DNA from 4 places in the Rhizobacter sp. P5_C2 genome. Region 4 is predicted to be linked to each of the others. Evidence: predicted binding sites of a transcription regulator. Region 4 holds the regulator's gene; each other region holds the start of a gene.

Region 1 (7,351 bases), on a different contig from region 4:
TGATGCACTGCAGCTCCTTGCCGTTCTCGTCGTTCTTCTGTTCCATCAGCCCGGCCAGCGGCTCCGCGACCGCATAGGCCAGCAGGATGCCGAGGAAGGTGCCGACCAGCGCCGAGCCGATCATGCCGCCGAGGATCGCGGGCGGCTGGCCCACCGAGCCCATCGTGTTGACCACGCCCAGCACCGCGGCGACGATGCCGAAGGCCGGCAGCGCGCCGGCCAGCCGGGCGATCGCCGCGGCGGGCGCATGCGCCTCGTGGTGGTGGGTGTCGATCTCGCTGTCCATCAGGCTCTCGATCTCGTGGGCGTTCAGGTTGCCCGAGACCATCATGCGCAGGTAGTCGGTGATGAACTCGACCACGTGGTGGTCGTTGCCCACGGTCGCGTATTTCTTGAAGAGGGCCGATTCGTGCGGGCGCTCGACGTCGTTCTCGATCGACATCAGGCCTTCCTTGCGCGCCTTCTGCAGGATGTCGTAGAGCAGCGCGAGCAGCTCCATGTAGCGGGCCTTCGAGTACTTCGAGCCCTTCAGCAGCGCCGGCAGGGCGGCCAGTGTGGCCTTCAGCACCTTCGGCTGGTTGTTCACGACGAAGGCGCCGAGCGAGCCGCCCAGGATCGCCATCAGCTCGGTCGGCAGCGCGTGGATGATCACGCCCATGTTCCCGCCGTGCAGGACATAGGCGCCGAAGATGCACCCGAGGGCAACCGCGTAACCGATGAGGACGAACATGTTCCAGGCTGTTCCGTGTTTTTGGGGGGTGCACCTGTCGGCGCGGTCTCGGACCGTTATCGGCCCTCATCCCAGTCACTTGAGTGTGGGCGTGGCGGGGGTTCGGCAATCGCTCGAACAGCGCTGGGAAATTGCTTCTCTCGCTGCGCGAGGGGCTTCTGCACTGCGTGGCATTGCCGGGTCTCGCCCCGGCGGGCGAGTCACTTTCATTGGGGCTCAAATGAAAGTAACCAAAGCAAAGAGCCTGAATGCAACACCATGCGGTTCGTTCTGGCCCGCTGCGGATAACACGGCCACCCCGCTGCACATCGCCCCTTGATTGGGATTGTTGCCCTCCACGCGACTCGCTTCGCATCGTCGTAGCCCGGATGCCAATCCGGGGTCGTCGATCACTTGACAAAGAAAAACGGGCCCCGAAGGACCCGTTGAAAGCACTTTTCAGCGCCAGGAGGAGATCAAGAAAACAAAAGTCGCTAACTCACACTACCCAGGGAACAGAAATCGTTGAGAGGTTATCGACCAACTTGCGGTCGACTTGAGCGCACAAGCCGTTCAATGCATCTGGATGCCGCCAGTGGCCTTGCCCTTGCCGGCACGCGCCGGCGGGTTGCACAGGCCGCACACGTAATGCTTCGAAATCTCGTGCGGGTGGCTGACGAAATGGCCGCCGCACTTCGAGCACTTGGTCATCGTCAACATGCCGTTGTCGACGAACTTGACCAGGCGCCACGCACGGGTCACCGAGAGCAGCGCTTCCAGGCCCTGCGCCTGGGTCTGCTCGGAGTACAGCTGGTAAGCCTTGATGACGACGTCGATCTCGTCCATCACGGCCACCTTGTTCAGGTATTCGTGGATGTTCAGGAACAGAGAGGCATGAATGTTCGGTTGCCAGGTCATGAACCAGTCGGTGGAGAAGGGCAGTTGGCCCTTGCTCGGCGACTTGCCGGAGACTTCCTTGTACAAGCGCAGCAGGCGCTCGTAGGACAGGTCGGTTTCAGACTCCAGCACCTGCAGGCGGGCACCCAGGTTGATCAGCGTGACAGCGCGATCGATCTGCTTGGCTTCGGTCAGGATGCTCTTGGTGCGGGTCATGTCTCTCTCCGGAATCTTGTGGTGTGTGTCGGCTGCGGCGGTCGCGAAACTCAGGCGGCTTCGTGGTGGCGGCCGGCCATCAGGATGCTGGCGTGCAGGCGGCTCGTCGTGTCGTTCGAAGCAGTCTTGCCATGGTTGGTCAGCAGGCCCCAGACCAGGTCGTCGTCCATGCGGAAGCGGCACAGCAGCGTGTTGCTCGCAGCCACCTTCATCATCTGCGCCGGCGTCAGCAGGCCGATCAGCGATGCGCTTTCGTCGCTGATGCCCAGGCGGTACAGGGCTTGCTCGCGGTCGCTGCGGATCAGGCTCTGCGCCAGCATCAGGTACGACAGGTTGGCTTCACGGATTTCGGTCAGGATTTGGTCGGCGTTCATGTCTCGTTCCTCTGTGTGTGTTGCGGTTTGCTTGCTACTTGTCTCAACGTGGAACGGATTGTGAAGAAGCGATCTGGACCCAAACATCAGGTCAGTTCTGTGGCTTGAGTCCAGCTTTTTCCATGCCCCCTGTCAGGCAAATTCCTACACGGCTGCCAGGGAAGCTGACGCCCGAACGCAAGTGCTTGTCACAGAACAAAAAAAAGACCGCCTGGGCGGTCTCTCGAGGACGGGGGAGGGGTCGTTCAGGCCGAAATGGCTGCCAGATCGGCCGCATAGCTCTCGGACAGGTCGTCCGGCAGCGCGAAATCGGCCCGCATCACCCGGGCGGTGGTGCGTTCGCGCAGCGAGGTTTCCACCTTGACCAGCACGACGCGCATGAAGGCGGCGCGCTCCTTCGGGCATTCGCGCAGTGCGTCGTCGAGGTAGTGGAACTGCGCCAGCTGGAAGCGGTGCTCGAACCAGCCGAGGTACCAGAACCAGTCGGTGTAGTAGAGCCACGACTTCTCGTTCAGCGCGCGCAGGTGGGTCGGGTCCTGCCAGGCGGTCGCCGCGTGCTCGTACGGCACCTCGATGATGAACTGGCCACCGGTCTTCAGCAGCGCCAGGCAGTTGCCCATCAGCGTCGGCAGGTCGGGCACGTGCTCGAGCACGTTGTTCGCGAAAATCAGGTCGACGCTGCCGGCGTCCAGCAGCATCTCGCCGCCGTACGACGAGCTCGCGCGGTGCGGCCATTGCACCGGCTGGCCGAGGTCGAGCACCAGGTCGGGCTGGGCGCGGTCGAGGATGTCGATGTTCAGCCAGCCCGGCTTGTAGTCCTTGCCCGAGCCGAGGTTGATGCGAGCCGGCTGCCACGGCGTCTGCGGCCGGCGCTCCTGGTGCACGCGGGCGTAGCCGGCGGCGAAGGCCAGGATGTCGGCATAGGCCTCGATCGGGTCGCTGGCCTCGAAGCGCTGCAGCTGCGCGCGCGCCTCGTCGAAGAACGCCGGCGTGCCGAAGTGCTGGCCGAACACCTGCTCCAGGCTGGCTTCGTCGAACCAGCTGACGCAGTCCTCGAAGGCCTCGTGCGGGCGGGTCTGCGGCCGGCGTTCGGACAGCACCGGCGTGCCCAGCGACAGGCAGTGCGACACGCGTGCCTGCTCGAAGCGGCTGGTCGGGTAGAAGTGCAAGTTGACCACCGCCTTGGCCTGCAGGATCACCTCGTCGCGCTCGGGCCCGTACAGCGGGTGGTCGAACTTCGCGACGCGCCGGCCGCTCGCCTCGATGCGCTGGAGCATCTCGAGCCGGCGCGGGTTCATGCTGCCGATGAACAGCAGGTCGATCGGGCGATCCTCCAGCGGCACGGCCTGCGCCGGCTTCAGGTAGGGCGCGAACAGCAGCGGGAACACCGGCACGTCGTCGGCATGGCTCGTGTAGGCAGCGATGTTGTCGGCGTCGTACTCGATGACCGCCGAGCCGGCGAGCAGCTTCAGGTAGTCGTCGCCGACCGGTGCGCCGTCGCGGCCCAGCTGCTCGAGGTTCACGAACATGCAGGTGTGGCGCTCGCGCAGCGTGGCGTCGAAGCCGAGGTGGGCACCGAACACCAGGTTGACCGCGTCATGGCGCAGCCGGTTCTTCGCGAGGCTCACCTCCGCGCCCATGCGGCGGAACTGGTGGCGGAAGTAGCGCGCCTGGTCGAGGAAGCCGAGCGAATGCACGTAGCCCGCGGGCTGGACGATGCACAGGTGGATGGCGGGCAGGGCATTCATGCGCGGGCTCCTTGCGGATTCTCGGCGGCGAGGACGATGTGGTCAGGCGGCAGCCCCTGCGACCAGCGCTCGGCCGCTGCCCACAGCAGGCGCCCGAAATCGCGGGTCCAGGTCTCGCTGTCGAACAGCGGCGCGGTGTCGCGCGCGGCCACCAGGTGCTGGTGCAAGGCCTGGCGCGCCGGGGCGTCGCCGGCCAGCTCGAAGATACGGGCCTCGTAGTCGGCCACCGTCGCGCAGGCCAGTTGCGGCAGGCCGACGGCATCGAGCAGGCTGGCGGCCACGCGCGATGCGAAGGTCTCGCCGGCATAGGTGACGACCGGCACGCCGGCCCACAGCGCGTCGCTGGCGGTGGTGTGGCCGTTGCAAGGCCAGGTGTCGATGAAGAGATCGGCGAGCGCGAGGCGGCTCAGGTGCTCGCGCAGGCCGATCTTCGGCGCGAACACCAGGCGCTGCGGGTCGATGCCGCGCGCGGCGGCCTCGGCGCGCAGTTGCGCCGGCGAGTGGTCGTTCCATTGCAGCAGCCACAGCACGGCACCGGGCAGGCGGTGCAGCAGGCGGCACCAGACGTCGAACACCTCGGGCGACAGCTTGAACGGCTGGTTGAAGCCGCACAGCACCAGCGCCTCTTCCGGCAGGCCGGCCTGCGCGCGGCTGTACGGGCCGGGCAGCGGGCGCTGGCGGTCGTTCGGCTGGTAGCAGCCGGGCATCAGCGCGAGCTTCTCGCTGAAGTGCCCGGCGTGCGCGAGCGGCGAGACGATCGCATCGCCGACGAAGTAGTCGATGCCGTCGGCCGGCGTCGCCCCGGTCGTGCCGGGGAAACCGAGGAAACTGAGCTGCACCGGCGCGGCGCGGTGGGCGAAGATCGCGAGCCGCCCGTCGCGCGTATGCCCCTTCAGGTCGACCAGCACATCGACCGCGTCGTGCCGCACCTGCTGCGCGACCTCCAGGTCGCTGCGCCGGGCCACATCGACGAAGCGGGCGGCGGCGCGCAGGCGCGCACGCATCGGGCTGCCGTCGTCCGGGCCGTGCGAATAAAGGGTGATGTCGAAGCGGCTGCGGTCGAGTTTCTCGAACACCTCGGCCATCAGGATGGCGGTGGCGTGCTGGTGGAAATCGGCCGATACGAAGCCCACGCGCAGCCGTGCGGGCAGCGGGCGCGGGGCCACGGGGGCGAAGGCCTCGACGCGGCGCGTCTGGAAGCGCCAGCACGAGCGCGCGACGCGGCGCTGGATGACGGGGTCGTCGGTGACCGTGACCTGCGCGAAGACCGATGCCCAGCTGGCCGCGTCATCGGGCAGCGCAGCGGCCAGGCGCTGCAGCGCGGCCACGTCGGCCTGCGCGTTCTGCCAGCGGCACAGCTCGCGCTCGACGAAGGCGAGCAGCCCTTGCGCGGCCAGGTCGCCGCCGCCCAGACCGAGGATCAGTGCGGTGCGAAAGCATTCGGTCGCTTCCTGCTTCATGCCCAGCGCGTTGAACGCCAGGCCGAGTCGGTAGTGCGACAGCGCGTGATCGACATTGCGCGACAGCGCCTCGAACAGCGCGGCGATTGCGGCCTGGTGCTGCCCGGCATTGAACAGGGCTTCGCCGAGGTTCTGGTAGTACTCGGCGCTGCGCGGCGTCTGCTCGGGCTGCTGCTGCAGGCAGTTCGCGGCTTCCTGGTAGCGGTGCTGCGCGCTCAGGCAGTCGGCCGCGATCATGCGGGCCAGCGCATCGTCGGGCTTCAGCGTGAGCGCCGACTGCGCGCTCTGCAGCGCCTTGTCGTGCGCGCCGTTCTTCATCTGCGCGCGGGCGAGGTTGAGCAGGTAGACGGTGTCGCGCGGGCTGCGCTCGCTGGCGCGGTGGAAGGCGTGCTCGGCCTTCGCCCAATCGCCCGCCTTCGCGTGGACCAGGCCCTCTTCCCAGTCGCGCTGCGCGGTCCGCGCGAACGGCGGGACGAGGGCAGGGCGGGTCTTGGCGGGCTTGTGGGTTTTGGTCTGCATCGTGATGGCGCGCGTGGGCACGCCCCATGAAAGGGTGCCTGAAATTCTAGGAAGTACCCCGTCGGCGAAGGCCCGGAGATGCACCGCAGATGCCCGCCAGTTCGCTGCTTGACACACTCTGAAACGTCTTCGTGGCCCCTCAAGTTTTCGCCGCGAATGCAGATAGAAGGCGGGCTCCCACCCCTTTGTTCGGGGGATCCCGCAGAAATTTTGGAAGCACGGACTCAAGTCCCGAAAGTGGCGGTCCGATAAAGCCTCCAACGGCGACGCAACAACGGCGCCGGGGTCCGGCAGACCAGCCGGGCGCAGCAAGCGGCACATCTCGGTGTGCCGCCGTTTAGGCAGAAGAGGATCGAAGGTAGATACGCATCTGCCGAGGCAATGCCGGCGCTCATGCCGGGTCTCAGTTCAACCGTTATTGGAGTATTTCAAATGAGCATGTCAGTCAACACCAACGTCACGTCGCTGAACGCACAACGCAATCTGTCGACCACCCAAAACGCCCTGGCCACCTCGATGCAGCGCCTGTCTTCCGGCCTGCGCGTCAACAGCGCCAAGGACGACGCCGCCGGCCTGGCGATCTCGGAGCGCATGGGCGCCCAGGTCCGCGGCATGAACGTCGCGATCCGCAATGCCAACGACGGCATCTCGCTGGCGCAGACCGCTGAAGGCGCGCTGGGCAAGGTCGGCGATTCGCTGCAACGCATGCGTGAACTCGCCGTGCAAGCCCGTAACGGCACCAACGGTTCCAGCGACAAGGATTCGCTGGACAAGGAATTCCAGCAGCTGTCGTCGGAAATCAAGCGCGTCCTGGGCGGCACGACCTTCAACGGCATCGCGATCATCGGCGCCAGCGCCGGCGCGAAGGACTTCCAGATCGGTGCCAACACCACGACCAACGACGTCATCACCGTGACGACGACCGACATGACGGGTGATGCCAGCATCACCGCCGTGACGGCCGGCACCGTCGTCATCGACAGCACGACCGACTCGGCCGCGCTGAAGACCGTGATCGACAACATCGACGGCGCGATCGACAAGGTCAACAGCGAGCGCGCCATGTACGGTGCGGCGCAGAACCGCTTCGACTCGGTGATCTCGAACCTGCAGACCTCGGTCGAGAACCAGTCGGCTGCCAAGAGCCGCATCACCGACGCCGACTTCGCGTCTGAAACGTCGAACCTGTCGCGTGCCCAGATCCTGCAGCAGGCCGGCACGGCGATGGTGGCGCAAGCCAACCAGCTGCCGCAGCAAGTGCTGTCGCTGCTGAAGTAAGCCGCCAGGCTCGCTTCTTCAAGGCCCCGCCCGGGAAACCGGGCGGGGCCTTCTCGTTTGGCGGATGAAAAGGCGGGTCGAACCGGCTCATTTCCCGGTTTAACCCCACTCCAGTTCTCGGAACAATCACTTCCACAGGTTCCTCGCCCG
Region 2 (7,351 bases), on a different contig from region 4:
TCGGTGGCCAACGGTGATTCGCGCCGGGTCTGACGCAGGGCATTACCCCCCTGCGGCAAGCGCCGGCGCATTTCGCCGGGAGTCATTGATTCTTGAGGAGTGCTTCATGCCACAAACCATCAACACGAACATCGTTTCGCTGAACGCGCAACGAAACCTGAATTCTTCCCAGTCCGCGCTGGCCGTCTCGATGCAGCGCCTGTCGTCCGGTTTGCGGGTCAACTCCGCGAAGGACGACGCCGCGGGCCTCGCGATCGCCGAACGCATGAACGCGCAAGTGCGCGGCATGAATGTCGCGATCCGCAATGCCAACGACGGCATCTCGCTGGCGCAGACCGCTGAAGGCGCGCTGGCCAAGGTGGGTGACGCGCTGCAACGGATGCGCGAACTGTCGGTGCAGGCCCGCAACTCGACCAACAGCGGCAGCGACAAGGATTCGCTGAACAAGGAATTCCAGCAGCTGTCGGCCGAAATCGGCCGCGTGCTCGCCGGCACCACGTTCAACGGCCAGCCGATTCTCGCGTCGACCGGCGTCCAGACCTTCCAGGTCGGCGCCAACACGACGGTCAACGACACGATCGACATCAACACCGTCGACATGACCGTCGATGCCTCGATCACCGCGGTGACCGCCGCGACGACCGTGATCGACAGCACGACCGATTCGACCGCGCTGGCGACCGTGATCGACAGCATCGACCAGGCGCTGAACCTGGTGAACGACACGCGTGCCACCTACGGTGCGAGCCAGTCACGCTTCGATTCGGTGATCTCGAACCTGCAGACCAACGTCGAGAACCAATCGGCCGCCCGCAGCCGGATCATGGATGCCGACTTCGCCGCGGAAACCGCCGCGATGAGCCGGGCGCAGATCCTGCAACAGGCCGGCAACGCGATGGTGGCGCAAGCCAACCAGCTGCCGCAGCAGGTGCTGCAGCTGCTGAAGGGTTGATGACCCGCCTGTCGGTCGCGGCATAAAAAGAGCGAAAAAAGTCGCACCCCGGGCCTCAAGTTGCCGACTGTGATTCCGATACACGCGATATCGGATTCCCCTTTGGGGGAGCCCTTCCTCTTTTAGGACTGTGGCAGCGAGGCCTCCTCCGCTTGCCGTCCACTCTTCCGAAAGGTCACGGTCATGGCATCAGTTACATCAGCAGGCATAGGCAGCGGCCTCGACGTCGAATCGATCATCACGAAGTTGATGGCGGTCGAAAAGCTGCCGGTCGCGCAATTGCAGACCGAAGCGACGAAGGTCCAGACCAAGATCTCCGCGTACGGATCGATCCAATCCGCGGTGTCGAGCTTCCGCGACGCCGCGCAGGCGCTGACCCGGTCCGCGACCTGGGGCGCGACGACGGCCAGCTCGGCCGATGCGTCGTCGATCACCGTCTCCAGCGGCTCCAGCGCCGCGGCCGGCAACTATGCCGTCAGCGTGTCGAAGCTGGCCGCCGCGCAGTCGGTGGCGAGCACCAGTTTTGCCTCCAGCAGCACCGTCGTCGGTGAAGGCGGGCTGACGATCGACGTCGGCAGCTGGGACGTGACCGAGCCGGGCTTCAAGGCCCGCGCGACCATCAATTCGATGAACATCGCGATCAGCGCGACCGACACGCTGGCCGACGTGCGCGACAAGATCAATGCCGCCGCCGGCGGCGTGTCGGCTTCCATCGTCACCGATTCGAGCGGCGCGCGGCTGGTGCTGTCATCGTCCTCCACCGGCGTCGACAACGGCTTCCGGGTGACGGCCAGCGGCAGCGGCCCGTCGGCGTTCGCGTACGACGCGACCGACGGCAGTGCCGCGATGACGCGCACGCAGACCGCCTCCGACGCGAAGGCGAAGATCAACGGGCTGGAGATCACGTCGGCGAGCAACACGCTGAACGACGTGGTGCAGGGCCTGACGATGAACCTGCAGAAGGTCACCACCGGCGACGTGCAGGTCAGCGTCGCGCAGGACAACACCTCGATCAAGAGCGCGCTGACGAACTTCACGGCCGCCTACAACGGCCTCGCGTCGCTGCTGAAGACGCAGACCAAGTACGACGACGCCACCAAGACGGCCGGCACGCTGCAGGGCGACAGCACCGCGGTGTCGCTGCAGCGCCAGCTGCGCTCGATGCTGACCGGGACCGGCTCCGCTTCGAGCGCGTTCCCGACGTTGTCCTCGATCGGGCTGGAGATCCAGACCGACGGCACGCTGAAGATCAGCGACACCAAGCTGACCAGCGCCCTGGGCAACCTGACCGAGATGAAGAAGGCGTTCGCCAACAGCGACACCGTCGACTCGGCCAACGACGGCTTCGCGCAGAAGCTGCGCGCGCTGGGCGACCAGGTGCTGGGCACCGACGGCTCGCTGGCCGCCCGCACCACCGGGCTGAACAGCTCGCTGAAGGACAACCAGGAACGGCAGGACAACATCACCGACCGGATGACGGCCACCGAGAAGCGCCTGCGTGCCCAGTACACCGCGCTCGACACGAAGATGGCGGGGCTGAACACGCTCAGCACGTACATCACGCAGCAGATCGCCAACTGGAATAAAAGCACCGGCTGACGCTGGAACCCCGCAGGGGCGACGTTTGGCCGAACCCATGAAACACCGTTCGGACTGAGGTATCGAAGGCCCGATGCGGTGCAGGCATCAAGCAGGCCTTCGATACCTCAGTCCGAACGGTGTTTTCACTGGCGCAGGTGCCTGCAACATCCCTTCACACTTGAGGTTGAAATGGACCCTGTTTCACCCCCCTTGTGCAGCCTAAAGGCGGCGAAGGGCGGGCCGATAAACAGTGCATCCAGTCACGCACAAGGCCAACAACATGTTCGGATCCGACTACTCCGCATCGCCCTTCGGCGGCCGCAGCAATGCCTACCAGGCGGTGCAGGTCGGCACCAAGGTCGACGGCGCATCGCCGCACCAGCTGATCTCGATGCTGTTCGACGGGCTGATCGATTGCATCGCCCAGGCGCGCGGCGCCATCCGCAACAAGAACATCGAAGAGAAGGGCCGCGCCATCAGCCGCGCGGTGCGCATCGTCGACGAAGGCCTGAAGGCCGGCCTGAACCTGAAGGAAGGCGGCGCGCTCGCGGCCCAGCTGAACGACCTGTACGCCTACATGACCTTGCGCCTGACCCAGGCCAACCGGCACAGCGACGAGGCGGCCCTCGACGAATGCGTCTCGCTGATCGAGCCCCTGCGCAGCGCGTGGGCCCAGATCGACATCAAGACGGCTGCCTGAAGCGCCGCCTGACCACCGGACCGCACACCATGAAGCACTTCCAGATCGACCGGTCGCATGACATCGGAGACCACCCCATGAACAAGGCCCTGCTGAACTACTACGAAGCCATCGAGCGCGCCAGCCAGGACATGCTCGAAGCCGCCCGCGTCGGCAACTGGGACCACGTGGTCAAGCTCGAAGGCGCCTGCGCCGTGCTGATCTCGCAGCTCAAGCATGCCGCCTCGCAGCGCCCGCTGGATTCCGAGGAAGCCCAGTTGAAATCGCGCATCATGCAGCGCATCCTCGTCAATGACGCCGAGATCCGCCACCTGGCCGAACCCTGGCTCGAAGACCTGGACGCGATCCTGGCGGGCAAGCCGAAGACCGTCCACTGACCCCCTGATCCACCGACCCGCCGAGCCGGAGCCGAACTTGGACACGATGCCGATGCCGCTCGATGCGCTGGCCGCCACCCATGGCGGGCTGGACGACTTCCGCATCTCCGCCGTGCCCGAGGTGCTGGCGATGCTCAAGCGCTTGCAGGACGGCAACGTGATCGTCCACCTGAACGGCAGCGACGGCGCGACCTACACCACCACGCTGTGGTCGTTCGATCCGGTGCGCGGCGTGATCGGCTTCAGTGCCGAAGCCGAGAGCAACCAGGTGCAGTCGCTGGTCGAGTCGGCCGATGCCGTCGCGGTCGCCTACCTGGACAGCATCAAGCTGCAGTTCGACGCGGTCGGGCTGGTGGTGGTGCACAACGGCCGCAACGCCGTGCTCAATTGCGCGATGCCGCGCGAGCTGTTCCGTTTCCAGCGCCGCAGCGGGTTCCGCGTGCGGCCGCTGCTGCGCAGCACCCCGATGGCGCGCGTGCGCCACCCGGCCATCCACGAGATGCCGCTCGCGCTGCGCGTGCTCGACGTGAGCATCGGCGGCTGCGCGCTGTTCCTGCCCGACGACGTGCCGCCGCTGCCGGCCGGCGTGGTGCTGAACGGCGTGCAGATGGACCTCGATGTCGACACGCGGATCCACGTTGCGCTGCGCCTGCAGCACGTGACCTCGATCAACCCCGATTCGCGCGGCGTGCGCCTCGGCTGCGAGATCGTCAACCCCGCCAGCGACGTCACGCGCGCGCTGCAGCGCTACATCGATCAAACGCAAAAACGGCAGCGCCTCCTCAACGGCGGCTAGCTTCTCGCGCGCTCCGCCGGGCGTGGCAAGATCGCCCCCTGGTTGAACAACGAAGGCCAGCGCGTGCGCATCCAGATCGAGCCCGGTGTGAGGCTGTTCGTCGACGTCGAAGGCCCCGGCCTCGTTCCCGACGGCAACGGTGTGCGGGAAAAACCCAGCCTCGTGCTGCTGCACGGCGGCCCGGGTTTCGACCACGTGGCCTTCAAGCCCGTCTTCTCCCGCCTGGCCGACCTGGCCCAGATCGTCTACTACGACCACCGCGGCCACGGCATGAGCGACCGCCGCCCGCCGTCGGAGTGGACGCTCGACACCTGGGCCGACGACCTGGTGCGGCTGTGCGACGCGCTCGGCATCGTCAAGCCGATCGTGCTCGGCCAGTCGTTCGGCGGCTTCGTCGCGCAGCGCTACATCGCACGCCATCCGGCGCATGCGTCCAAGGTGATCCTGTCCAGCACCGCCGGCAGCATGGCGATGCCGCGCAAGCTCGCGATGTTCGAACAGCTCGGCGGCGCCGAGGCGCGCGCGGTGGCCGAGCGCTTCTGGGCCGACCCGAACGACGAGAACAATGCCGTGTACCAGCGGGTGTGCAAGCCGCTGTACAACCCGAGCCTGGTCGGCCGCGTCGAGAGCGCGCCCTGGCGCTTCACCGCGCCGGAGATCCTGCAGGCCTTCATCCGCGGCGAGCAGCGGCAGATGAACCTGCTGCCCGGGCTGGCTGCCGCGCAATGCCCGGTGCTGGTGCTGGCCGGCGAACTCGACCCGGTGTGCCCGCTCGAAGACGCGCAGGACATCGCCGCGGCGCTGCCGGAACGCTGGCGGCATTTCCATTCTTTCCCCGGCATCGGCCACGGGGCCTGGCGCGAGAAGCCGAACGAGGCTTTCGACGTGCTGCGCCGCTTCATCACCGACCCGGTTTGATGCCACGCCAACGGCCAGGATGCCCGCGATGACCACCGAAGAACTGTTCCGAGAAGACGCTGCGCTCGACGACTGCGAGGCGTGCATCACCGCGCTCGACGAGGCCGGCGTGCAGCTCGACCGCACCGTGTTCTACCCGCTCGGCGGCGGGCAGGCCGGCGACCGCGGCGAGCTGCGGCTGGCCGACGGCGGCGTGCTGCAGATCGCCGACACCCGCAAGGGCGCGGCGCCCGGCGAGATCGTCCATGTGCCGGCACCGGGGCAGGAGGCACTGCTCGCGACGCTGGCGGTGGGCCAGCCGGTCACCGCCCGCATCGACCGTGCGCGCCGCGAGCGCCACATGCGCTTCCACACCGCCACGCACCTGCTGTGCGCGCTGGTGCCGCACCCGGTCGACGGCTGCTCGATCACCGCCGAGTCGGCCCGGCTCGATTTCCACATGACCGACCCGCTCGACAAGGCGGCGCTGACCGCCGGCCTCGCCCGCCTGGTGGCCGGCGCGCACCCGGTGCGCCACCGCTGGATCAGCGAGGCCGAGCTGGACGCCAACCCCGGCCTGGTGCGCAGCATGAGCGTGCAGCCGCCGCGCGGCCTGGGCCGGGTGCGGGTGCTGGAGATCGAAGGCGTCGACCTGCAGCCCTGCGGCGGCACGCACGTCGCGAACACGGCCGACATCGGCGCGGTGGTCGTCACGAAGATCGAGAAGAAGTCCGCGCAGACGCGGCGCGTGGTCTTGGGGTTCGCGGCACCGGCGGCATGAGCGGGAACGGCGACGTCGGCCACGACCAGCGGGAGCTGCACTGGTCGCACACGCGCTGGGGGGCGGAGCCACCCTCGCTGCCGATGCTCGATCCGGTGCTGATGGGCGTGCTGCTGGAGCACATCAACACCCGCGTCGCGGTGATCGGCCGCGACGGCCGCTACCTGTACGCCAACCTCGAGGCCTTGCGCTTCATGGGCCTGCCGCCCGAGCGGGTGATCGGCCGCCACATGTCCGAGGTGCTCGACGACGGCGTGTACCGCAGCTTCGTGCCGATTTTCGAGCGGCTGTTCGCCGGCGAATCGCTGCACCTGCAGGGCTGGGTCAACTACCAGCTGCAGGGCCGCCGCTACCGCGAGCAGGTGCTGGTGCCGTACACGCCGGGCGGCGGGCCGGTGCAGGCGGTGGTGGTGTGCGGGCTCGACCACACCGACCTGCGGCTGGGCGAAGAAGAACTCGCGCTGCGCCAGGAGCAGCTGCGCGCCAGCGAGGCGCTGAAGTCGGCGATCGTCGACCATGCGCTGGCCGCGCTGATCTCCACCGACGCCGACGGCCGCATCGTCGAGTTCAACCCGTCGGCCGAGACCATCTTCGGGCGCCGGCGCGCCGACGTCGTCGGGCGGCCGGTCAGCGAGGTGATCGTGCCCGAGCGCCACCGCGCGGCCCACGAGGCGGGGCTGCGGCGCATGCAGGCCGGCGGCCCGGCGCGGGTGCTCGGCCAGCGCATGGAGCTGCATGCGCTGCGCGCCGACGGCAGCGAATTCCCGATCGAGATGGTGCTGTGGCGCAGCGATGTCGGCGGCACGGCCTTCTACACCGCGTCGATCGCCGACGTGTCCGAGCGCCACGACGCGGCGCGCCAGATCGAGCGCCAGCGCGAGGCGCTGCGCCAGGGCGAGCGCCTGACCGCGATGGGCAGCCTGCTGGCCGGCGTGGCGCACGAACTGAACAACCCGCTCGCGATCGTGATGGGCCGCGCGACGCTGCTCGAGGAGAAGTGCGAGGACCGGCCCGACCTGCAGCACGACGTGCGGCGCATCCGCGAGGCCGCCGAGCGCTGCGGGCGCATCGTGCGCACCTTCCTGAACATGGCGCGCAGCCGGCCGTCGCAGCGCGGCGCGGTGGCATTGAACGACCTGGTGCGCGCGTCGGCCGACCTGTTGGGCTACACCTACCGCAGCCACAACGTCGCGCTGCAGCTCGACCTGGCGCCGCAGCTGCCGAGCGTGATGGGCGACGGCGACCAGATCTCGCAGATCGTGCTGAA
Region 3 (7,351 bases), on a different contig from region 4:
AAGTGCTCGGTGCGCGGGGAACTTGACCATCCAGGGCGTGCCGAGGCCGTCCTCGCGCGTGGTGAGCTGGCGGCTGTCCGGATCGAAGCGCACCAGCACCTTGGGCCGCGCACCTTGCGGTGCTCCGCCGAGCATCACGAGCGCGTTCAAGGCATCAACATCGTTCCCTGCGACCACCGCCTTTGCCGCCGTGCCGAGTTGCAGCAGCGAGAGATCTTCTTCGACAGGTTCCAGATCGTCTGCCGGTCGAAACGCCAGAGCCCCCATCGCGCGCTCACCGACGAAGGCCAGCCGGTCGAGCGGCGACAAGCGAGTCGGATCACGGCCACTTTGCAGGACGAGCTTGTCCATCAGCAACAAGCCCCAGCCGTCGGGCAGCGCATCCGCCAACAGCCCGGGCAAGTGGAACTGTGAGCTTGGGATGCCGCCACGGGCCTCAGGCCGCAACGGCAAACGCCACGCCGAGAACTCAATGCCACGCTTCAGCGCCTCAGGCGAGTATTCGAACAGCAGCTGCGCGTCGTTGTCGGTCAGCCGGCCCAGCAACCAGTCCTGGCCCCACCCGCAGAAATGGACGTCGAGGTTTTTCATCGACTGCCACCATCGCCGGAAAGCATCGCCGCGAATCAAGACAGATGTCCCCTGCGCCTCCACTGGCCGCAAGTCGAAGACCTGGAGGCCTGCCACCCTCGCCGAACACCCGCATGACCCCGTCCCCGAGTGAGATCACGCCGCAGCGCCTGCGGATCGATCGCCGCCAGCTGCTCACGCTGACCGGCGCCGCGCTGGCCGGCCCGGCCGCTGCCACCTCGGCCCCCGCCCTCACCGCCGACGACATCACCCCGCGCGAAGCCGCGACCCGGCACAACAACTACTACGAGTTCTCGCCCGACAAGGCGGCCGTCTGGAAGCTCGCCGAGGACTTCCGCACGACGCCTTGGACCGTCACCGTCGACGGCGAGGTCGAACGCCCGCGCCGCTTCGACCTCGATGAGCTGCTGCGCCGCTTCCCGCAGGAAGACCGCCTCTACCGGCTGCGCTGCGTCGAGGGCTGGTCGATGGTGGTGCCATGGCGCGGCTTTCCGCTGGCCGCACTGCTGAAGCTCGTCGCGCCGACCTCGCGCGCACGCCACGTGCAGTTCATCTCGGTGCTGCGGCCGTCCGAGATGTATGGCCAGCGCCGGCCGATGCTCGACTGGCCCTACACCGAAGCGCTGCGCATCGACGAGGCCATGCACCCGCTGACGCTGGTGGCCACCGGCCTGTACGGCAGCGCGCTGCCACCGCAGAACGGCGCGCCATTGCGGCTCGCCGTGCCGTGGAAGTACGGCTTCAAGAGCCCGAAGGCCATCACGCACATCCGCCTGATGGAGCTGCCGCCGGTCACCACCTGGATGCAGGCCGCGCCGTCGGAGTACGGCTTCTTCGGCAACGTGAACCCCGAGGTGCCGCACCCGCGCTGGTCGCAACGCCGCGAGCTGCGACTGGGCGAGCTCGCCAAGCGTCCCACCCTGCCCTTCAACGGGTACGCGGCTGAGGTCGCGTCGCTGTATGCCAGCATGGACCTCGCCCGGAATTTCTAGGCGCGCCGCCGTGCTGCGCTCTGTGCTGCAGGCCGGCGCGCTGACGCCGCTGACCTTTGTGCTGTGCGCGGCGCCGGCGCTGCGCTGGTCGATCGGGTTCGCGGCCAGCACGCTCGGGCCCGACCCCATCGCCGCGTTGACGCATGCGAGCGGCTGGTGGGCGATGAGCCTGCTGCTGGCGACGCTCGCGGTCACGCCGCTGCGCCGCCTGTCGGTGTGGTTGTCGCGGTCGGTGGCCTTGCGTTTCGGCCGCCGCATCGGCGATTGGAACGCGCTGATCCGCCAGCGCCGCCAGCTCGGGCTGTGGAGCTTCGGCTACGCGGTGGTGCACCTCGGGCTGTACCTGGGCTTCGATGCCGGCACGCTGCGCGCCTATGCACAGGACCTGGCCGAGCGGCCGTTCATCGCGCTCGGCTCGGCGTCGCTGTTGCTGCTGTTGCCGCTCGCGCTGACCTCGACACAGGGGGCGATCCGCCGGCTGAAGCGGCACTGGCTGCGGCTGCACCGGCTGGTGTATGCCGCCACCGTGCTCGCCGCGCTGCACGGCGTGCTGCAGGCGAAGCTGGGCCATGTGTCGGCCGGGGTCTTCGCCGGCATCGCGGCAGCGCTGCTCGCGTTCCGGCTGGCCGCGCATGCCTGGGGCACGCGGGCGCAGCCGGATGCGATGACGGCTTCGCCTACTGCACCGGCATCGGCTGCCCGTGCAGCGGCGAGCGCGGCCCCGGCGGCACGCCGTTGCGGCGCGGCGCCCCCAGCATGCGGTCGTCGGCCACCCCGGCCCAGCGGTACGAATCGTCGGTCGCGTTGGCCATGACGTGCCGCACCAGCGCGCCCACCAGCGCGCCGATCAGGCCGCCCTGCGACTGCTGTTGCTCCTCGGACGAGCTGGCCACGGCCGAGCCGTTCCACAGCAGCTCGCCGCTGCGCAGGTCGACGATGCGGGCCTCGACCTCGACCCGCGTCTCGCTCGACAGCACCGCGTAGCTGGCGCCGTACTTGCGCACCTTGATGTAGACCGCCGCGTCGGCACCGAAGAACTCGCGCAGCTTCTTCGGCGAGACCTCCTGGGCGTCGTGCGCGGTGTCCACGCCGTTCTGGCGGAAGGTCTCGTCGACCAGCGTGACCGGCAGCACGTAGTAGCCCGCCTCGGCCAGCGGCCGGGTCGCGTGGCTCCAGACGGACGCGGTCGCGCTGATCTCGGGCGATTCGTTCAGCGGCGGCAGCACCAGCAGCGAGCGCGGCTTGGCGCGATTGAAGGCCGTGTAGTCGTAGGCCGGCGAGGTCGCGCAGCCGCCGAGCAACGCGGCCGTGGCGACGGCGGCCGTCAACGCGACCGATCGAAACAGTGAACGAGCGAGCGTCATGCCGGTTTCTCCGCCTTGGTCACCGGGCCGTCCAGGCGCTTCAGCAACTGGTCCATGTAGGGTGCCGATTCCGGAAACGCCAGCTTTTCGGCCAGCCAGAGCTGGCGTGCTTCGCCGGGGTCGCCGATCGACAGCTTCAGCATGCCGAGGTGGGCACGCAGGCCGGGCGGCAGCGCCGCGTTCTGCGCCCGCGCCTTCACGACGTGCTCTTCGAGCGCGGCGATCTGCTCCTGCGCGCCGGCGCCGCCGCGCTGCAGCGCGTCGTATTGCTGGCGCGGGAACGACTCCCACAGGTACAGCGGCGGGCGCGGCTTGGCGCAGCCGGCCAGCAGCGCCACCGCGCAGGCGGCAACCAGGAGGCGGCCCCTCACTTGGCAGCGTCCTTGCCCCACTGGCCGCTGTCCTTCGCGGTGACGAGGTCGTCGACCGCCTGGCGCATCGCGAGGTCGAGCACCTTGCCGTTCAGCGTCGCGTCGTAGCTGGCGGTGCCGCCGAAGCCCAGCACCTCGCGGTTCGACAACTCGTATTCGCCGGCGCCGCGCGCCGAGTAGACGACCTCGGCGGTGAGGCTGTTGACGATGTTGAGCGTGATCTTCGCGTAGGCGATCTGCGTCTTGCCGCGGCCGAACAGGCCGAACAGCTGGTGGTCGCCGACCTCCTTGCGGCCGAACTCGGAGATGTCGCCGGTCACCACGTACGACGCGCCGCGCAGCGTCTGCGCCGTGCCCTGCAGCTTGGCTTCCTGGCCGGTCTCGGACAGGTTGTCGCGGTCGAGCACCGAGAAGCGCTGCGACTGCTGCAGGTGCGCGACCAGCGTCGTCTTGGCTTGGCTGCCGAGGCGGTCGACGCCGTCGGAGAACACGCCGCGCATGAAGCTGGAGCGGTTGTCGAACTTGCCGACCGACACCGGCAGGCGCGTGCCGTTGAACGGCGCTGCGGCGGCCTGCGTCTTCGCGACCTCCAGCGTGCGGGAGCTTTCGGTGGCGCAACCGGCGATCAGCAAGGCGCATGCAGCCGCGAGAACGGCTGTCGGACGTTGGAGCATGGGAATCCTCTGGAAGAGATGGGAACAAAAGCCCGTGAATTATCTGACGGGCCGTCGCGAGGCCCCCGGCACATCGGCACGGCAAGCGACAAAAAGATTGAGGATGCTTTCAGCCCCCTGCCATGCTGCCGATAACCCCTCCCATGGCCGATACCGCTTTCCTCGCCGCCAAGATCCTGCTGCTCGAGCACGATCCGAAGCACTATCCCGAGCTGCTCGCGTTCTGCGAGACGCTCGGCATCATCACCGTGCCGCGCGCCGCGGCCGACGCGATGGAGGCGCTGGCCCAGCACAAGGACCTGGCTGGCGTGCTGCTGGCCGAAGACCTGCCCTGCGACGAACCCGACAGCCTGAAGCTCGCGCAGGCCCTGCACCGCCAGCGTCCGGAGCTGCCGATCTTCCTGCGCCGCACCAGTACGCGGGCGCTGACCGACGACGAGACGCGCTGCATCACGCACCCGTGGGCCAGCGGCCGGCTCGACGAGTTGCGCGTCCACATCGACCGAAGCCTGTTCGGCCTGCGCTACCCGATGGCGCTGGTGCACGGCATCGTCGAGCTGACCTGCAAGGCCATCCGCTCGATGTTCCCGAACGCAACGGTGGAGGCCGAGCCGCCCTACGTGGTGCACGACCGCATCATCTACGGCCAGGTGTCGACGCTGATCGCGCTGGAGAGCACCTGGTGCCGCGGCTACATGATGCTGCAGGCCGAGGAAGGCGCGCTGCGCCAGGGCATGGCCCAGGGCATGGGCTTCGAGGGCGTCGGCGGCGACCTGGGCTTCCGCGAGCTGAACAACCTGATCGCCGAGACCACGAACCTGATCTGGGGCGCGTTCAAGAACCACTACATCCCGCCCGAGGCGTTCCCGACGCAGCAGACGCAGGTGCCGATCGTGATCAACCACGAGCAGAAGTACATCTCGTTCGGCTCGCAGGACCCGCAGCTGTGCATCCGCTACCAGCTGTCAGACCCGCGCCACCCGCGCCAGCGCTCGCTGACCATCGTGCAGCGCTTCATCTTCAACCTGCTGTTCCGCCCCGAGGCCTTCGTCGAGTTCTCGAATCCCGCCTCCGTCGCCGACAGCACCGGCGAGCTGGAATTCTTCTGAAGAGAAGCCGCTGAATGGCCCAGATCCTGGTCGTCGACGACTCCCACACGATGCGCGAGATCGTCTGCACCTTCCTGCGGCAAAACGGCTTCGACGTGGCCCAGGCCAACGACGGCCGCGACGGCCTGCGCCAGCTGGCGCTCGACCCGTCGATCAAGCTGGTGGTGAGCGACATCAACATGCCGAACATGGACGGCCTGACGATGGCCGAGAAGATCCGCACCGAGCTCGGGAACTCGGCGGTGCACATCGTGATGCTGACCACCGAGGACAACGCCGAGATGCGCGAGCGCGCCAAGGCGATCGGCGTGACCGGCTGGATCGTCAAGCCCTTCCGCGGCGAGGCGGTGCTGGGGCCGTTCCGCAAGCTGTGTGGCCTTTGAGGACTCGTCAAGAGGGGAACTTCGGGCTTCTGCACTTTTCCGCACGAGCGTACTTTTCGGGCCTCGCGAGATCGGTTTCACAACAGCCGATTTCCATAACAGACAGGGGGACTCGATGCGACACCTCACGCGGCTGTGCCTGGCCGGGATCGGCGCCGTGCTCGTCGGCTTGACGACGGCGGCACTGGCCACCAACTACTCGCTGTGGATCAACGGCCGCACCGGCGGCGGCATCCTCGGCAACTACGCCGACTTCAGCTACTGGGGGCCGTCGACCGTCGAGGCCGGCGTCAACAAGAAGTCGGTCAACTGGGACGGCTTCAACCACGTCTCCGACCAGAACTATCTCGTGCGCAATGCGCTCGACTGCTATTGCACCGGGCCGAACTGGTGCTACGTCGCGGCCCACAGCGCCGGCGACCTGATGATCGGCTACGCGCTCTCGCTGTACGGCGGCACCGCGCGCTACAAGAAGAACCCGATCGCGAGCTCGACCGGTGAATGCGGCAACAGCGACGGCACGACCCAGACCGGCTGGAACATCAAATGGGTCGACATCGCGGCCGGCGCCGGTGGCGGCAGCGAACTCGCCGATGCGGGCGACTGGGCCGTCTCGGAACCGCTGGTGTCGGACCTGAAGACCTCCACCGCGCGCGCCATGTACGACCACAACAACACCCGCGCGAGCTGGTTCTACATGTACGCCGGCTCCAAGGGCACGCTGTACTCCTTCGTGCTGCCGGGGCAGGACGACGAGGTCGTCGCGTACCACTCGAGCGGCGGCGTGTCGGGCAGCTCGGGCGCGAGCTTCTGCAACCCGAGCGACTGGTTCTGCAACGACCTGACGCTGGGCACCGCGAACAACGAAGGCGGGCGCGCGAAATGGAGCAACCATTCGGTGGTGTTCCGCGACGATGCCGAGGCCTTCAACCACTACACGAACAAGAACTGGGAAGGCGTGGTGTCCAAGGTCCGCGCCGACATGGTGACCAACGCTCGCTGACGGCTTCGAGAGGCAAGACGCATGGGCAAGCCGGCGCTGGTCGCCGCCGCGTGCGCGATGGGGGTCGCGCTGATGGCGGCATTGAGCTTCGGGCGCGATGCGCCGGCGGAGGTGCCGGCGCCCTCGCCGGCACCGGTGGTCGCGGCCGCGGTCGCAGCACCGGTCGCGCCTCAGCCGGCGTCATTCAGCGCGAGCGCGGTGCAGGCGCGCCGCGCGCAGCTCGACCTGTGGCAGCAGCGCCTCGCGCGCTCCGAAGACACGCTCGCCAAGTACAAGACGTCGACGCGCTACCCGCATGAGGCGCGTCCGCTGGCCGAGCACCCCGACCAGCTGCGTCCGTTCGATCCGGTGGCCGAGGAGATGCCGCTACGCACGCCCGGCGGTCAGCCGGCCAAGGGCGTGCATGTGCGCAGCACGCAGGACCGGGTGTTCGCGAGCGGCGCCGAATCGGTGCGCCTGACGGTGCGTGCCGTCGACGACGACGATCGCCCGCTGGTGCTGCTGGTGACACGTGCGGTGGCCTTCGACCTGCCCGATGCACGCCGGCCGGCAGGCCTGCCGCAGGTGCCGGTGCCGTTCACCGAAGCCGCGGACGGCAGCCTCGCCGCGGTGCTGCAGCCGTCGACGCAGGGCTTTGCGGACTTCGCCGGCACGATCCGCATCCAGGCCTACCTGAACCAGGCGGGCCAGCTCGGCAACGTCAACTTCGACCTGGTCTACAACCCGCTGGTGCCCGCCGAATGGGCCGGCGTGCGCGAGGCGCTGCAAGCGGGCTCGCTCGATTTCTTCTTGAAGGCAAAGGTCGCGCAGCCCGGCCGCTATGTCGTCAGCGCGCGCGTCGACGATGCGGCCGGCAAGCCGTTC
Region 4 (7,351 bases):
GTCTGGGGCAAGGCGCTGGTCATGAACCAGGCGATGCCGGGCGGCCAGGTGCTGGCGGCCGGCGATGTCCGGGAGACCGAGGTCGACCTCGCCGAAGAGGCCAGCCCGGCGCTGACGGACGCCTCGGCGCTGGTCGGGCGCGTGCTGGCCCGCTCGGTGTCGGTCGGCCAGGGCGTGCGCCAGGCCACGCTGAAGGCCCGGCAATGGTTCGCCCCGGGCGACACCGTGCGCATCCGGGCCGTCGGCGACGGCTACGCAGTGGCGGGCTCGGGCGAAGCAGTGACCGCTGGCATCGAGGGCCAGCCGGCGCGCGTGCGCACCGAAAGCGGCCGTCTCGTGACGGGTGTCGCGGTCGCGGAACACCAGTTGGAACTCGCATTGTGAAAAACCGTCCCAGGGTCAACAATTCGGGCGATAGCCCTCAAGTCGCCAACGGGCGGGCCGATACACCGTGCATGTTGAAAGGCCGGGCCCAGTGTCCCGACCCAAGGAGTCCTTCATGAGCATCAAGATCGGCAATCACGCAGAAGCTGCGGCCCCCACCCAGGCGGTCGGCAGCACCACGCAAAAGCAAGGGACGACCGCCAAGCCCACCGAACAGGCCACCCCGGCTGTCGGCGCCGCGGCCCCCGAAGCCAGCACCACCGTTTCGCTGTCGAGCGCGGCGTCGTCGCTGACCGGCGCGGGTTCGGCCTCGGCCGATTTCGACGCCGACAAGGTCAAGCGCATTTCCGACGCGATCGACAACGGCAGCTTCAAGGTCAATCCGGAAGCCATCGCCGACAAGCTGATCGCCAACGCCCGGGAAGTGCTGGGCCACTGATCGTTCAGCGGTTCGGCTTTCTGTCTCGGTCTCTGTCTCGATTTCTTCAACGGCCCCTGGCCACCCGTTCGTCATGCAGCAGCCGGTGATTCCCGCGTACGAAACCTCGCCCGAACTCGAGGCCACCCTCGGCGCGGTCGAGACGCAACTCGCCTCATTGGGCGAGGCGCTTCGCACGCGCGACAGCGCGGCGATCGACCTGCATGCGACCGAACTGCACCGCTCGCTGGCGCGCGCGGTCGATCATTTCACCCGCGCGGCCCGCAGCGGCCCGGTGCCCACCCCGTTGCGCGAGCGCCTGGCGCTGGCCGGCGGCCTGGTGGCGGCACAGCGCGAATCGCTGGCGCGTGCCACTGCGGCGCTCGATCGCGCGATCGACGTGCTGATGCCGCGCGAGCGGCCGGCGGCGGTGTATTCCGCGAACGGCCCTGCCGACCGCGGCAGCCGCGGGTTCGTCCAGGCCTGATTCATGTTCAGCGCGCCTTGAACGGCGCCTGATACAGCCACACCGGCCGCCCATCCGGGCAGATGTGCCGTGCCACCGGGCGCAGTTCCTGCGCCTCGAACTCCAGACTCGCCATCCACGCCCCCGGGCGCATCTCCGTCTGCGCCTTCGCGACGGCGCGCGGCATGCTCTCCGGCCGCTGGAACAGGTAGACCAGCTCGTAGCCGGACCAATCGGCCTTCCAGATGTCGCCGCGCACCACGCGCGCCGGGATGCGCCGCAGCCGGCAGCGCAGGCCGCACAGCAGCCTGACGGGCCAGCTCCATTCGATGCCGTCGAGCAGCGCCCGCGGATACGCCGCGTGCAACTCCCGCATCCCGTCGCCCAGCCCGCAGCCGGCATCGAGCACGCGTGCGCCATCGGGCAGCGGCAGGAGCGCCGACAGCCCACGCAGCGCACCGCGCGGCGTCGGGAAGACCGGCGCATCGCGCCAGGCGTGAACGGGGTAGAGGGCAAGCAGCGCGCCCATCGGCAGCAGCCACGCCCAGGCGGGCAATGCCCCGGCGAGGCCTGACGCCAGCAACGACAGCGGGAAACCGAGTGCGACGAAGATCCGGCGCCAGCGCGTGGCCGCCACGATCGGCAGCAGTGCGAGCAAACCGCCGAGCGCGGTGGCCAGCAGCAGCGCGACGCCGAGCGGCACGGCCGCGCGCTGCAGCCCGAGGAAGAGCGCCCAGGCCAAGGCCCAGGCGAGCAGAGCGGGCAGCGGCCAGATCATGCGGCGAACTCTCCTTCGTGAAGGCAGGACGATACCAAGCCGTCGAAACCGAGGCGCTCATCGAGTCCCCGCCCTCTGAACAAACGAACCTTGCGTGGATCGATTTCGCTCGGGATGTCACTCACCTGATCTCCAGCGGATTCAGCTTGTTCAATCAGACGTTTGGTCACTGCCGAGATCCAGGCAAAGGGAGATTGAAATGCAGATTCCCTCGTTCAATCTTCAGCCAGGAACCAGGCCATGTTTCGTTGTTTCAAGTCGCCCCGCTCACGCACAGTCGCCAAAGATGATGAAAAACAAGCGCAGGCGCCAATTCATTCGCGCAAAAATGAAAAATTGAAACGCGAGGCAGCGCTCACGGTCAGGACAGCCTTCGAAACCAGCACATCCAGCGAGACCGATGGCACCCAGAGTCAACGATCCGCAACGGTGAAAGCTGCTTCGGCCATTGCCGCCCCCATCAGCCAGGTCATCAACGGTGCCACTGTAAAAATCCTGGACAAACTCATCGCTGAGCAGCCAGAGGAACAGGATCCCGTCAATTTCATCAAATCGGTTCAGCAGCTGTCAGAAGATGAATTCACTGCATTGCTCGAATACTCGGGGAAAAAGTTGTCACCCGACGTTTCCGGTTCTTCCCCGATAGATCGCAGGAAGGGGGATTTTCTGCGCCAGATCTTGCCGAAAGGCAAGCAGATTTATCGCCTGCCAATCACCGCCACCTATCTTCACTATCTCCTCTTGAGGGATTCATCTCTTGAGCTGAGCGCCGAGAGAATCGGCCCCCTCAGCAGGGGAGATCTCACTGCAGTATCCAATTTCATGCGTGATCTGGAGAAGCGCATGCACCCGATCAAGCTGAATCTGGGAGGGCAGAAAAATTTGGGCGATCGCGAGGCGAAATCAATTTGCGAATCGCTGAGCCATGCCCGCCACAGAGACGTCGAACTCAATCTCAGCAACACCGGGTTGAGCCGGCAGGATCGCGTGGCGTTTGAGAGTCTTCTTGCGCTCGACATCACAAGAATAATGCTGGAAGGCAACGGCTTGACAGATCAGGATTGGCTCTGGAAGGCCATTTACAGCAAAACCAGCCTTCATCCCAAGCACATATACCTGGGAAGCATGAGTTTAGACGGCGACACCAAGGAAAATATCGACCGACTCAACGGCGAGAAATGCCGGGTTCACGTCGACAAGCAATAGATCAGAAGTTGAACGCCACCCGCACCCCACCCCAATGCCGCCCCTGCACCGTGATCGGTGCGGCGGCTTCCTTCAGCAGCACGAATTGCCCGCCGCCCATGTCGCGGCGGTAGGTCTGCAGCAGGAACGGGCGCTGGTTGCGCGCGGAAGCGAGCCCGGTGCGGTCGTTGAAGATGCGGCGGTAGCGGCTGTTGACCGTGTCCCAGGCCAGGTCGCCGCGCTGCGGGTGGCAGTACTTCTTGTTGTGCGTCGCCACGTAGCCGTTGCGGTCGACCGCGATGCAGAACACCACCTTCGGGCTCAGCGTCAGCACGCGCTCCTGCACCTGCGGGAACAGCCTGTCCGCCAGCTCGATGAACTTGGTCGCGTGCTGCGCCGGGTTGGTGCCCGGCAGCGGCCTGTAGGCTTCGTCGAACAGGTCGGCCGGCGAGATCGTGCGGGTGCGCAGCGAATCCTCGAGCAGCTTGCCGATCTGCGCGGCCGCTTCCATCGCGGCCTGGATGAACGGCGTGTCTTCGGTCTCGATGCCGCATTCGGCCACCAGCTCGATCAGGTGCTCCGACACCTTCAAAAAGGCCTCGCTGCGGCGCATCGCGTTGTCGAGCGCCGCGGTGGTCTGCTGGATCTCCGACTGCATCACGCCCATCTGCAGGTTGACGCCGCCGCAGATCTCGCGGCTTTGCGTCGCCGCGGCAGTGATGCTCGCGACCCCGGCCTCCACATCGGCCAGCGCCTTGTGGAAACCGCCTTGACTGATTTCGCCCGGCTTGGCCTGGATCTCGCGCGACAAGGCCCCGATGCGCGTGTCGAGCACGCCCACGGTGCTCATGATCGCCTTCGACGACCCCTCGACCTTCGAGGCCAGGTCCTTCACCGCATCGGCCACCACGCCGAAACCGCGCCCGGCCTCGCCGGCGCGCTTGGCCTCGACCGAGGCGTTGAACGCCACCAGCCGCGTCTGCAGCGCGATCTGCGTGATCTCGCTGGCGGCCGCGGCCACCTCGCGCAGCGTGTCGACGATGCCGGCCACCTCGGTGCCGACCGCTTCGACCGCCTCACGCGCACGCCCGACCGCATCGAGGCTGCCGGCCGTGACATCGCCGATCGCCTGCTGCGCCCGCGTGACCTCGCTCAGCTGGCTGACCAGCGCGACGACGGCCTGCGCCTGGCGGGCCGACACCTTGCTGGCGTCGTCGAGCAGCCCGCGCACCTCGGCCGCATCACGGCCGACGCTGGACGCCTGCTTGCCGATCGACTGCACCGCGGCCCGCAGGTCGGGCTCGCCGGCTGCTGCAGTCACGACGGGCTCGATCGGCTCGTTGGGCGACTGCTCGCGTCCCTTCCTGAACATTGCAAACATGGTGTCTCGGTCTCGGTGATCACCACTCGCGCAGCTTGACGCGCAAGCGGGCGATGGACTGGCTGTGTAGCTGGCAGACGCGCGATTCGGTCACCTTCAGCACGGCCGCGATTTCCTTCAGGTTCATGTCGTGCTCGTAGTACATGCTCATCACGTACTGCTCGCGCTCCGGCAACGTCTTGATGCCGTCGACCAGGGCCTGGCGCATGCGCTGGTCCTGCAGCTGCGCAAGCGGGTTGATCCCTTCGTCGGCCACGTGCCGGTCGAGGAAATCATTGTCGCCATCGTCGCCCGACATGTCCTCCAGGTAAACCAGCTGGGTGCCGCGCACCTTGCCAAGGAGTTCCTGGTATTCGGGCAGCGTGATGCCCATCTCGCGGGCGATCTCGCTTTCGGCAGGCGCGCGGCCGAGCTTCTGCTCGAGCTTGTGCACCGCCGATTCGATGGTGCGCTGCTGCTTGCGCGTGCCGCGCGACAGGTAGTCGTTGCCGCGCAGCTCGTCGAGCATCGCGCCGCGGATGCGCTGCGTCGCGAAGGTCTCGAACTGCACGCCCTGCGCCGCGTCGAAGCGGCTCAGCGCGTCGGTCAGCCCGATCATGCCGACCTGGATCAGGTCGTCGATCTCGACGTTGGCAGGCAGCTTCGCGATCATCTGGTGAGCGAGGCGCCGCACCAGCGAGCTGTACTGCTTGAGCATCGAGTTAACGTCGAGTTGGCCTTTGGCGGTATACATGGGGTCAGCTCCGGGGGAATTCAGTTCAGGGCCTGCTGCGCGAAATCGCGACGCACCGGAAAGCCGGTGGCATAGGCAACTTCAGCGGCGGCAGGCTGCAGCACGTCACGGGCCCAGCGGCGCAGGGCCGGGGTGGGCGGGTCGTTGACGTCGGACGCGGGATCGACGTGCATCCAGTCGCGCAGCACGGCGCCCAGGAAGCCATCGGCACAGGAAGCGATCTGCTGCGCGATGCGTTCGGCGCGCGGCGAATGGGGGGCGGCGCCGAGCAGCAGGTCGTGCACCATCAGGCCGGCGCGCTGCGTCAGCAGCTTCATCGCGGCGTAGGCATGGGTCACGCTGGCCGGGCGGTCGTCGGCCAGCAGCAGCGGGCGGGCCTCGCTGCGCATGAACAGCCGGCACAGGTCGGTCTCGGTGGCATGCACCAGCACCACGTCGGCATGCGGCGCGGCATCGGCTGCGGCCTGCAGGAAGTTGGCGGTGCTGCCGTGCGCATCCACATAGCGGATCGGCAGGCCGCGCGCGGCGAGGTACGACACCTGGTGCGACAGCGGCTCGACGCAACCGGTCAGGCCGACGGCCGTCAGCTCGGCCGGGGCCGGCGCGCGGTCCGAGGCGTCGATCACCAGCACGTGCGCGCCGAGCTCGCCGAAGGCGGTGCACAGGCGCTCCAGCATCACGCCGCCGAACGCCATGTTCGGGTTGGCCACCACCGGCACGAAACGCACGCGCGTCTGGCCGAACAGCTGGCGCAGGCCGTGGGCCTGGTCTTGCGGGAACGAGGAGTCGAAGGCGTCGTGCATGGGGCGCTGAGGACGAGGCTAGGGGGGCTGTTCGTGTTTGATCGAACGATCGATCAGGCGTGCAGCGAGCCGCGCGTGCGCAGCGCCGGCTGGCGCGCCGTGAAGATCAGGTTCACGTCGTCGGCATCCATGCGGTAGGCGGTGCCGGTGTTGGCCCGCAGTGCGCGATGCACCAGCGCGTGGGCCGACAGGCGGTGCCAGTCTTCGGGGACGCGCTGGCCGTTGGCGACGCCGACGACCTTCAGCTTGTGGCGGATCAGCGCGTCGAGCGCCGGGGCCAGCTTGACGGCTTCGTCGAGCTTCGAGAGCACGATGCCTTTGCAGGCGGCGGCGCGGTACGACACCATCACGTCCTCGATGGTCTCGCCCTGTGCCGCGGCGTTGACGACCAGCAGCTTCTGGATCGAGCGGTGGGCCAGCATGTCGAGCAGCTCGCGGGTGCGGCTGTCGCGCTGCGCCATGCCGGCGGTGTCGATCAGCACCATCTTCTTGGCCGCCAGCAGTTCCAGCAGGTCTTCGAGCGAGGCGCGGTCGTGCGCGGTGTGCACCGGCACGCCGAGGATGCGGCCATAGGCGCGCAGTTGTTCGTGGGCGCCGACGCGGTAGGCGTCGAGCGTGATCAGGCCGAGGTTGGCGGCACCGTGCTTGGTGGCGAAGGCGGCAGCGATCTTGGCGGCGCTGGTCGTCTTGCCGACGCCGGTGGAGCCGATCAGCGCGTAGACGCCGCCCTGGTCTTCGAGCGCGGCGTCGTTCTCGCCGGTGATCAGGTTGCGCTCGAGGATGTTGGCGGCCCACGCGGTCTCGTCGCTCACGTCGTTCGGCAGGCTCTCGGCCAGCTTGCGGATCAGCGCCGGCGAGAAGCCGGTGTCGAGCAGCTTCTGGATCAGCATCGCCTGGGCGGGCTGGCGCTGCAGCTTCTCCATGAAGGCCAGCGCGCCGAAGCGCTCTTCGATCAGGCCCTTCATCGAGCGCAGCTCGTTCATCATGTCCTGCTGGTCGCGGCGGGCGGAGGCGTTGCCGTTGGCGCGGGCATCGGCGAGCGAGACAACCGGCGCGGCGGGCACCGGAGCGGGGGTGTGTTGCTGGGCACGCGCATCGGCCAGGGCCTGTGCATGCGCTTGAGCCTGGGCATGCGCCTGGGCGGCCGCGGCGGCGGCCTGTTGTTGCTGCACGCGGATTTCCTCGCGCAGCACCGGCGGTTCG

What was found. The regulator FliA, encoded in region 4, starts transcription of late flagellar genes. The targets are predictions, from matches to a motif close to CTAAAGTTTNNNNNNNNNNNGCCGNTA.
Region 1: the regulator FliA is predicted to act here: its motif matches at 6,062-6,088, upstream of ACXJLU_RS22385 (flagellin domain-containing protein).
Region 2: the regulator FliA is predicted to act here: its motif matches at 1,007-1,033, upstream of fliD (flagellar filament capping protein FliD).
Region 3: the regulator FliA is predicted to act here: its motif matches at 4,100-4,126, upstream of ACXJLU_RS22580 (chemotaxis protein CheX).

What each region holds. Positions count from the first base shown of each region.
Region 1 covers NZ_JBFULV010000067.1:16,511-23,861, forward strand. The annotation lists gene motA (flagellar motor stator protein MotA) at 1-730, opposite strand, end outside; gene flhC (flagellar transcriptional regulator FlhC) at 1,283-1,822, opposite strand; gene flhD (flagellar transcriptional regulator FlhD) at 1,873-2,196, opposite strand; gene ACXJLU_RS22375 (class I SAM-dependent methyltransferase) at 2,442-3,944, opposite strand; gene ACXJLU_RS22380 (O-linked N-acetylglucosamine transferase, SPINDLY family protein) at 3,941-5,923, opposite strand; gene ACXJLU_RS22385 (flagellin domain-containing protein) at 6,356-7,201, shown strand.
Region 2 covers NZ_JBFULV010000067.1:23,927-31,277, forward strand. The annotation lists gene ACXJLU_RS22390 (flagellin N-terminal helical domain-containing protein) at 107-952, shown strand; gene fliD (flagellar filament capping protein FliD) at 1,136-2,551, shown strand; gene fliS (flagellar export chaperone FliS) at 2,814-3,233, shown strand; gene ACXJLU_RS22405 (flagellar protein FliT) at 3,311-3,610, shown strand; gene ACXJLU_RS22410 (flagellar brake protein) at 3,657-4,406, shown strand; gene ACXJLU_RS22415 (alpha/beta fold hydrolase) at 4,449-5,324, shown strand; gene ACXJLU_RS22420 (alanyl-tRNA editing protein) at 5,353-6,084, shown strand; gene ACXJLU_RS22425 (hybrid sensor histidine kinase/response regulator) at 6,081-7,351, shown strand, end outside.
Region 3 covers NZ_JBFULV010000068.1:21,941-29,291, reverse strand. The annotation lists gene ACXJLU_RS22615 (hypothetical protein) at 10-414, shown strand; partial or broken gene ACXJLU_RS22610 (HipA N-terminal domain-containing protein) at 310-591, opposite strand; gene msrP (protein-methionine-sulfoxide reductase catalytic subunit MsrP) at 705-1,583, shown strand; partial or broken gene ACXJLU_RS22600 (protein-methionine-sulfoxide reductase heme-binding subunit MsrQ) at 1,552-2,106, shown strand; gene ACXJLU_RS22595 (DUF799 domain-containing protein) at 2,261-2,947, opposite strand; gene ACXJLU_RS22590 (DUF4810 domain-containing protein) at 2,944-3,318, opposite strand; gene ACXJLU_RS22585 (CsgG/HfaB family protein) at 3,315-3,992, opposite strand; gene ACXJLU_RS22580 (chemotaxis protein CheX) at 4,136-5,101, shown strand; gene ACXJLU_RS22575 (response regulator) at 5,116-5,484, shown strand; gene ACXJLU_RS22570 (hypothetical protein) at 5,600-6,487, shown strand; gene ACXJLU_RS22565 (hypothetical protein) at 6,509-7,351, shown strand, end outside.
Region 4 covers NZ_JBFULV010000103.1:321-7,671, reverse strand. The annotation lists gene flgA (flagellar basal body P-ring formation chaperone FlgA) at 1-384, shown strand, start outside; gene flgM (flagellar biosynthesis anti-sigma factor FlgM) at 500-823, shown strand; gene ACXJLU_RS27005 (hypothetical protein) at 897-1,289, shown strand; gene ACXJLU_RS27000 (class I SAM-dependent methyltransferase) at 1,297-2,046, opposite strand; gene ACXJLU_RS26995 (hypothetical protein) at 2,043-2,216, opposite strand; gene ACXJLU_RS26990 (hypothetical protein) at 2,287-3,252, shown strand; gene ACXJLU_RS26985 (methyl-accepting chemotaxis protein) at 3,254-4,612, opposite strand; gene ACXJLU_RS26980 (RNA polymerase sigma factor FliA) at 4,632-5,345, opposite strand; gene ACXJLU_RS26975 (MinD/ParA family ATP-binding protein) at 5,366-6,148, opposite strand; partial or broken gene flhF (flagellar biosynthesis GTPase FlhF) at 6,202-7,351, opposite strand, start outside.